DNA from 2 places in the Colwellia sp. KU-HH00111 genome. Region 1 is predicted to be linked to the other one. Evidence: predicted binding sites of a transcription regulator. Region 1 holds the regulator's gene; the other holds the start of a gene.
What was found. The regulator LexA, encoded in region 1, represses DNA repair genes until DNA is damaged. The targets are predictions, from matches to a motif close to TACTGTATNNNNATACAGTA.

Region 1 (4,448 bases):
TTTCACTTACAGCTTGGGCATGCACTAAAGGCAAAAGGAGATATTAAGCGAGCTGTTTCGGCTTACCAACAAGCATATCAATTAAAGCCAGATTATGGCGATGCATATTGGAGCTTAGCTAACACAAAAACCTATCGTTTTAGTGATGAAGAAATTAAGCAAATGCAACTACAGCAAGAAAATAAAGCATTAGCATCGCTTGATAGTATTCAGCTCTATTTCGCGACAGGCAAAGCTTTTGAAGATAAGCAAGAATACGCAAAAGCTTTCAAAGCTTATCAGCAAGGAAACGCTATACAGCATAAGCAAAGCGGCTTTGATATCGGTAAAATTGAACAACAAGTCGCCGCCCAAATGAAATACTGTACACATGAGTTATTTAATCAAAGAGGGCATTTAGGTTTGAGCGCACCTGATCCTATTTTTATCGTTGGCCTACCACGAGCAGGATCTACTTTACTTGAACAGATATTAGCATCTCATAGCCAAGTTGATGGCACGATGGAGCTGCATAATATTCTAGGTTTAGCGGCAAGATTGAGTGGCAGAAACCAAAATAGTGTCGAAAACCAATACCCAAAAAATTTAGCTGAAATAACTCCTGATTATTTTAGTCGATTTGGTCAGCAGTTTATTGACGAGACAAAAGTATATCGAGAAGCAGCGCCGTATTTTATTGATAAAATGCCCAACAATTTTCTACATATTGGTTTGATTCGCTTAATACTACCTAACGCAAAAGTGATAGACGCACGTAGATCACCTATGGCCTGTTGTTTTAGTGGCTTTAAGCAACTATTCGCTGAAGGGCAAGACTTTAGCTATAACCTAGAAGATATTGGTCGTTACTATCAAGCTTATTTAAAATTAATGGCACACTGGGATAATGTACTGCCTGGATCCGTATTGACGGTTAATCATGAAGACGTAGTGGATGATTTAGACACACAAGTTCGCAGAATGCTAGACTTTTGTGGCCTTGAATTTGAACAGTCCTGTCTAGATTTTCATAAAACCAAACGTAATATTAAAACCCCAAGTTCCGAACAAGTACGCCAGCCTATATATAAAAGTGCCACGCAACAATGGCAGAACTTTGAGCAATTCTTAACGCCATTAAAAGCTGTGCTTGGCACCACCAAATAAAAGTTCTGGAAAACATGATTGAAATACACCTAGTTTAATAATATCAGCATTCAAAGTGAACACCTGAAGGATGGGGGCTATTTTTGTATAAATATCGCTGTAAAGTCATGTGATTTTGCCCGTTATTGAGAGCGAAAATCATAATATTATCAGCAAAAGCTTGTGTTTGTAATTTGACTGTATATACTGACAGTTGTAAATAAATACAGGACTTTTCCTAGAATGGAAAAGTAGAAAGGAAAGCTTATGTCTGCAATGAATGAACTAAAACCATTAACAAATCGCCAGCAACAGATCTTTGATCTGATTAAAGAGAATATTCAAGAAACAGGTATGCCACCTACGCGTGCCGAAATTGCAGATTTTTTTGGCTTTAAATCAGCGAATGCTGCCGAAGAGCATTTAAAAGCATTAGCCAAAAAAGGCTATATTGAAATGCTAGCGGGTACCTCTCGGGGTATACGTTTAGCGGAACAATTTATCGAAGAAGCTGGCTTACCGTTAATTGGCCGAGTAGCCGCAGGCGAGCCCATCTTGGCAGAAGAACATGTTGAAGAACATTACCAAATGGATGGCAATTTGTTTCATCCTTGTGCTAACTATTTACTGCGCGTAAATGGTGAAAGCATGAAAGATATTGGTATTTTAGATGGCGATTTACTTGCTGTTCATCAAACTACTGATATACAAAACGGACAAGTCATTGTTGCCAGAGTAGAAAATGATGTCACGGTAAAGCGATTTAAACGAGAGGGTAATATTGTTTATTTACATGCAGAAAATGAGGCTTTCTCGCCAATTAAAGTCGATCTTTCTTGTCAAGAGTTTAATATTGAAGGTCTTGCTGTTGGTGTTATTCGCAACGGTAACTGGATGTAATTAGCTGGGTAAACGGCTAAAAAGAATAATTGCAATATAGCTAAATAGCTAATTCAAACAATAATTGACGCTCATCATGGCGGCAATTATTGTTTGCTCATTTTTACTCTGTGCTGATTGCCAATATCATCATAACGAAAAAATTCAAATACCTACCATAAAATGACAAAAGTCACTAACGCTTAGAAACCTGCAAAAAAAACAAATATTTCTCATATTAATGTTTAACATAACAATAGCCTATACCTGCAAGGGGTTGGGCTTATAGTTAGAGTTGTTACTCTATTGAAATTGTTGCTTTTTCTCTATTTAACCCTGAAAAATTGTTTGACCTGGATCAAGTTTTGAGTAATTCTAAAGCAGTAATTGTACAAAAAATAACGAAAAAAACGCAATAACAACAATAATACGATAATTCGCTAATTTGATAAATATAGACATCACTTGCTCAATGTTTTGTAAGGTATTGGCAATTATCGTCAGTTAATTTAATAAAAATATAATAACAAAATTAGCAGATAATCAGTTCAATGATGTGAGTAGTACATTGCTGCTTTCTGTTTTCTATTTTTTATGGCCTATGCATAATAACAAGAGATGCTGTTCCTGCTCTTTAGTGTGACTAGGCAATGATAGAGGAGAGGTTGAGTGAATAGAGGTAATCAATGTTGGTTGATGGGAGCTTGGCTGTTATTAACAAGTTTGTTTTCCAGTTCAGCTTGGGCAGAGACACAGTTAAATTTAACCAAAGGGGTAACAGCAGTTAGTCGAGAGGTATATGACTTACATATGCTGGTGCTCTATATTTGCACTGCTATCGGCATAGTCGTTTTTGGCGCGATGTTTTGGTCAATGATATTCCACCGAAAATCTAAAGGGGCAAAAGCCGCTGATTTTCACGAGAGTACAAAAGTAGAAATATTGTGGACGGCGATTCCTATTGTCATTCTGATTGCCATGGCAGTACCTGCAACTAGTACCTTAATAAGCATGGAAGATAATGATAATTCTGAGGTAACCATCCAAATTACCGGCTCGCAATGGAAATGGCATTACAAATATTTTGATCAAGATATTGAATACTATTCTGTATTGTCGACACCGCGAGAACAATATGAAAACCAAAATGGCAGTTTTGCTGGTAATGGTGCCGAAAAGAGCGAAGACTACTTACTAGAAGTTGATAGACCTTTAGTGATACCTGCGAATAAAAAAGTTCGTTTTTTAATCACTTCCGATGATGTTATTCACTCTTGGTGGGTTCCTGCTTTTGCAGTTAAACAAGATGCCAACCCTGGCTTTATCAATGAAGCGTGGACCAATGTTGACCTACCTGGTATTTATCGAGGTCAATGTGCTGAACTGTGCGGTAAAGATCATGGCTTCATGCCTATTGTTGTTGAAGTTAAGTCTGCAGCAGATTATGACACTTGGATAAATGAGCAAAATGCATTAACAGCACAAGCAGCTGATGCCGAATTGGCCTCATTAAGTGCCTCTATGAGCAAAGACGAGTTAATGCAATTAGGTGAGTCAACCTATATGGCGCATTGTGCCGCTTGTCATCAACCCACAGGCTTAGGTTTACCACCGACATTCCCCGCACTTAAAGGTAGCGCTGTTGCCGTACAAGGCTCAGTTGCAGACCATATTTCTCTGGTGCTGAACGGAAAAGGCATGATGCCTCCATTTGGTAAGCAATTAAGTTTAAAAGAAATCGCAGCAGTTGTAACGTATGAACGAAACGCTTGGGGTAACGATACCGGCGATTTAGTGCAAAGTTCAGATGTAAAAGCAGCAGGCGAGGAGTAAAAAATGACAACAGAAACAATAAATGAATCGCTTGATGACACGCATAACGATGATCATCATGACCATAAAATGACCGGAATAAAACGTTGGCTATACACCACTAACCATAAAGATATAGGAACACTTTATTTGTGGTTCTCTTTTATTATGCTCTTAACGGGCGGCGCACTTGCAATGGTTATTCGTGCTGAGTTATTTCAGCCCGGTTTACAAATTGTTGAACCTGACTTTTTTAATCAGTTAACCACGGTTCATGGCCTAATTATGGTATTTGGTGCCATCATGCCAGCATTTACAGGTTTTGCTAACTGGATGATCCCCATGATGATTGGTGCACCAGATATGGCATTACCAAGGATGAATAACTGGAGCTTTTGGATTTTACCATTTGCCTTTGCTATTTTGCTGTCTTCTTTCTTTATGGAAAGCGGCGCGCCAAATTTTGGTTGGACCTTTTATGCGCCACTATCGACTACTTATTCTAATGGCAGCACGGCATTTTTTGTTTTTGCTGTTCATATTATGGGTGTTTCGTCTATTATGGGCGCGATTAATATTGTCGTAACTATTATGAACTTACGCGCTCCTGGCATGACATACATGAAAATGCC
Region 2 (4,448 bases), on a different contig from region 1:
AATCAAGCCCTTCAGAAAAGCTTTGTGTACCAAAAATAATACTTTCCTTGTTATCGTCACAATGTTTTTTATGGGTTTCTATAATGTGTTGGCGTGAATGTTCGCCTTGCACTGCGATCTCAAGTTGGTGTTGGTCTCTGAGCGCTTGCGCGACTTTCTGCATTTGCCAATAAGAAGAAAACAACACTAAACTAGCACTGCCTTGGGCCAAGTAACGAGGCAGTTTACTGATGAGTTCGTCAGTAAACTGTACAGCGCTGGGCTCATGAGTCATATTGGCGACTACTAACTGTGCATTATTTTGATAATCAAAGGGAGAGCAAACTTGCTGGTATTGGCTACCATCATTGTTTTTTAATCCCGCTTGAAAGCGAAAGTGATCAAATGAGTTTAATGCTAATAAGGTGGCCGAGCATAACACAGCACCAGCACATTGACTCCAGAGCTTATCTTCAAGGGTAAAACCCACCTCAATCGGTGAAGCGCATAGCAAATAATCTTGACGGGCACTGCCTTTAGTTGGCGCTTGTTGTTGTAACCATCGTGCCATAGGCGCTGCTTTGTCGCTGTCGGTTTTTGCGTACATATGCCACAGTGCTTGCAGATTTTCTAAGCGCTGCAACATAAAACCGGCTTCAGCTAATACTGGCTCAGCGAGATACATTTGGGTATCACCATCTTTGACAGCTTCAATTAATGCACTGTAGAGTTTATTTAAATGGCTTAACGATTTTTTACTCAATTCATTACAGTCTTCTGCCCAATCTTTTAGCGATTTTGGGATAATGCCATTGTCGAAACGATAAACGGGCTCGTCTGGCTTGTTAGTTTGATAGTTTGCTTGGTTAGCTCGGTTATTATCATGATGATTGGGCGTAAAGTAAACACTGGCATTGTTAGTAACAAAAGTCAGTACTTTCTGCATTTCTATTAGCAAATCTTGAGAGTCATCACTAAGCTTTAACGCAGGAGAAATTGCGCGTTGTGACTTGATTAGCTTTGCCATTTTGTCGCCAGTTTCTCTCAATTTGGTTAGCCAGTCGATAGCCCCACGTAAGGTAATGCTTGCACTTGAGTGATCGCGCGTCACTTTGGGTAAATGATGTGCTTCATCAATCACGTAAAAGGTTTCATCTGGCGTTGATAAAATTCTACCTCCCCCTAATTCAAGATCTGCTAATAGCAAACTATGATTGACCACAAGCACATGAGCTTGCTCCATAGTTTCGCGTGCTTTATGAAAGGGACAATGCTGATGATCAGACAAGGTTTTTAAACAACTATGCTTGTCACTTTGTACTTGAGACCAAATATGGTGGGCAATAGGGCTTTTCCATGAATCTATGTCACCATGCCATGAGCCATCAGTTAATGCTTTATGCATGGCATTTAAGGTACGAATATCATCGGCTTTAGGTTTTTCTGCAAAGGTAAAACCCGCTTGAGGAGAATCAGTAGCGACTGCTTGAGTTAACTTTTGTCTACAAACATAGCGTTGCCTGCCTTTTACTAAGGCAAAGTCGAACGTTAGCCCCGCATTTTTTTTCAGAAAGGGTAAGTCTTTATCTACTAACTGCTCTTGCAGTGCAACGGTAGCCGTTGAAATACATACTTTTTTGTCTTGAGCGAGAGCTAGCGGAATAGCGCCTAAACTATAAGCAAGGGATTTTCCTGTTCCCGTTCCAGCTTCTAAGGTGATTATTTTTCTGTCTTTACTGTACTCACCTGCAAGTGTTTTTGCGATTTCGGCAATGAGTAACGTTTGCTGTTTGCGCGGATTGAAATTAGGTAAGTTTTCGCCAATAGCCTTATATGATTGACGGATCACTTGTTTTAACTTGTCAGTTAACATCTGGCAGCAGTTTCCAAAAGGGATTTAATAAAGTACACTGCTGTATATAATAACAGGTTCTCTGTTTTTCTCCTTATAATTATGTAAAATTTTTACAAATATGCAAACTACCTTGTTACAACCAATCAAAAGTGGTTTTTTGTTAAGCCGCCAAGTACAAGATAATGGCAATCGCTTACAGATAACACTGTGGTTAAAAACAAGTGAGGGGGCTAAAAAACTGGTTATTCATAATGAATTGGCGTTGTTTTTTGTTGAACAAACTCAAGTTAATGCAGCCACACAGTTGTTGCAGCAACAAGGCATAACTCTAGTGAAGCAGCAAGCGTTATCGCTAAAAACGTTTGGTCAAAAGCCGGTGCATGGTTTTTACTTTTCAACGCTTGCGCAGTTTTATCGCGCTCGTGATTGTCTTAAGTCAAAACAAATTAAATGTTATGAAGATGATATTCGTCCTGACGATAGATATTTGATGGAGCGTTTTATAACTGCGGACATTGATTTTGTTGAAGACCAACAGGTTAAATGTAGGAAATCTTCTCAAGAATTAGCGATTCAATTGAGTATGTTATCGCTTGATATTGAATGTTCAATGACAGGCGAACTTTATTCTATCGGTCTTTATGCGAACAACGAATGTGAAATTAAACGCGTATTGATGATAGGAGAGCCTCAAGCGGATGCAGAGCCTTATATTATTTGGCTAGATAATGAGAAACAGCTACTCATTGAGCTTATTAATCAAATTGCAACCATAGATGCCGACATTTTTATTGGTTGGAATGTCATTAATTTTGACTTTCGTTTATTACAAAAACGGATGGACATTCATCAGGTAAAGTTTGCTGTAGGTCGTGATGCTAGTGCTCCAAGATGGCGGACAAATAGTAATAACAGCGAACAACAATTTATTGAAATAGCCGGGCGGGTTGTACTTGATGGTATCGATTTATTGAAAACAGCCACCTACAGTTTTCCTAGTTTTTCTCTCGATAATGTTGCAAAAACGCTATTAGGATTAAGCAAGAAAGTGGTTGATGTTGATAATAGAGTTGCAGAAATAACGACTAATTTTTTACATAATAAACCAGCCTTAGCCGCCTATAATTTAGAAGATTGTCGATTGGTATGGTTAATATTTGAGAAAACACAATTACTAGAATTTGCACAGCTCAGAGCACAGTTAACCGGCCTTGCTATTGATAGAATTGGTGGCTCGGTTGCCGCATTTACCAATCTATACTTACCTAAATTACACCGCAATGGTTACGTGGCACCTAATATGGGCGATGGTCAATCAACGCTAGTTTCTCCTGGTGGCTTTGTTATGGACTCTGTTCCCGGACTTTATAACAATGTTTTAGTGCTGGATTTTAAATCGCTATATCCCAGTATCATTCGCACTTTTAAAATTGATCCTATGGGATTAATTGAAGGAATGCAGCAAGTTGCAGATGATAGCAATACAGAAATGCAAAGCGCTATTAAAGGTTTTGATGGTGCTTATTTCTCAAGAGATAAACACTTTTTACCTGATATTATCACCTCGCTATGGTTAGAGCGCGATAAAGCCAAGCTACAGAAGAATGCAGCCTTGTCGCAAGCGATAAAAATTATAATGAACAGTTTTTATGGCGTTTTAGGCTCTACCGGTTGTCGATTCTTCGATCCGCGCTTATCCGGCGCTATCACTAAACGTAGCCATGAAATATTAAAAACCACTACAGCTTGGATTGAAACCAAAGGTTACCAAGTCATTTATGGCGATACTGATTCTATTTTTGTGCATGTAGGCAATGAGCAATCGGCTATTCAATGTATGACTTTAGGAAAAGAACTACAGGATTTTATCAATAAAAAATGGCAACGTTATATCGCCGATGAATTTCATTTATCTTGTGAATTGGAGATTGAATTTGAAACGCATTTTACAAAGTTTTTTATGCCAGCCATTCGTGGCCAAGAAATGATTAAAGGACAAAAAAATATTGGCACAAAAAAACGGTATGCGGGCATTGTAAATGGCAAGTTATTGTTTAAAGGGTTAGAGACTGTTAGAAGTGATTGGACTGAGTTAAGTAAAAATTTTCAGCAAGAGCTATATCGACTTATTTTCAGTGAACAACCTATTGAAGATTATATTAATTGTATTATCAACGAATTAAGGGCAGGGTTACATGATAGTAAGTTAGTCTATAAGAAAAAGATCAGACGAAAACTAACAGACTACGTAAATACACCGCCCCATATTAAAGCAGCAATAATTGCTAACAATAAGCTTATAAACAAAGGTAAAAAGCCAGAATATCAACATAGAAAAACCATTTTATACGTTATGACACTTGAAGGAGTACAGCCATTAGCGTTTAACGAACACACCCTAGATTATGATTTTTACATTGAGAAACAACTAAAACCAATAGCAAATGATATTTTACCTTTTATTGCTAAGGATTTTGAATCTATTGCAGGCAAACAATTAGGGTTGTTTTGATTGGTTTATTTTTTATGTGATAACTTTTTTTGTGACAGTTTCAAATAAATACATCGAATATACGTTTTAGTATTAACAGGTTACGAGGTGCTTGATTCATTG

Region 2: a site for LexA is predicted at 1,891-1,910, ahead of dinG (ATP-dependent DNA helicase DinG). Genes of this name have one in related genera too.

What each region holds. Positions count from the first base shown of each region.
Region 1 covers NZ_BAABWO010000002.1:343,620-348,067, forward strand. The annotation lists gene ABXG98_RS05780 (tetratricopeptide repeat-containing sulfotransferase family protein) at 1-1,146, shown strand, start outside; gene lexA (transcriptional repressor LexA) at 1,402-2,025, shown strand; gene coxB (cytochrome c oxidase subunit II) at 2,674-3,837, shown strand; gene ctaD (cytochrome c oxidase subunit I) at 3,841-4,448, shown strand, end outside.
Region 2 covers NZ_BAABWO010000011.1:87,675-92,122, forward strand. The annotation lists gene dinG (ATP-dependent DNA helicase DinG) at 1-1,852, opposite strand, end outside; gene ABXG98_RS17165 (DNA polymerase II) at 1,953-4,346, shown strand.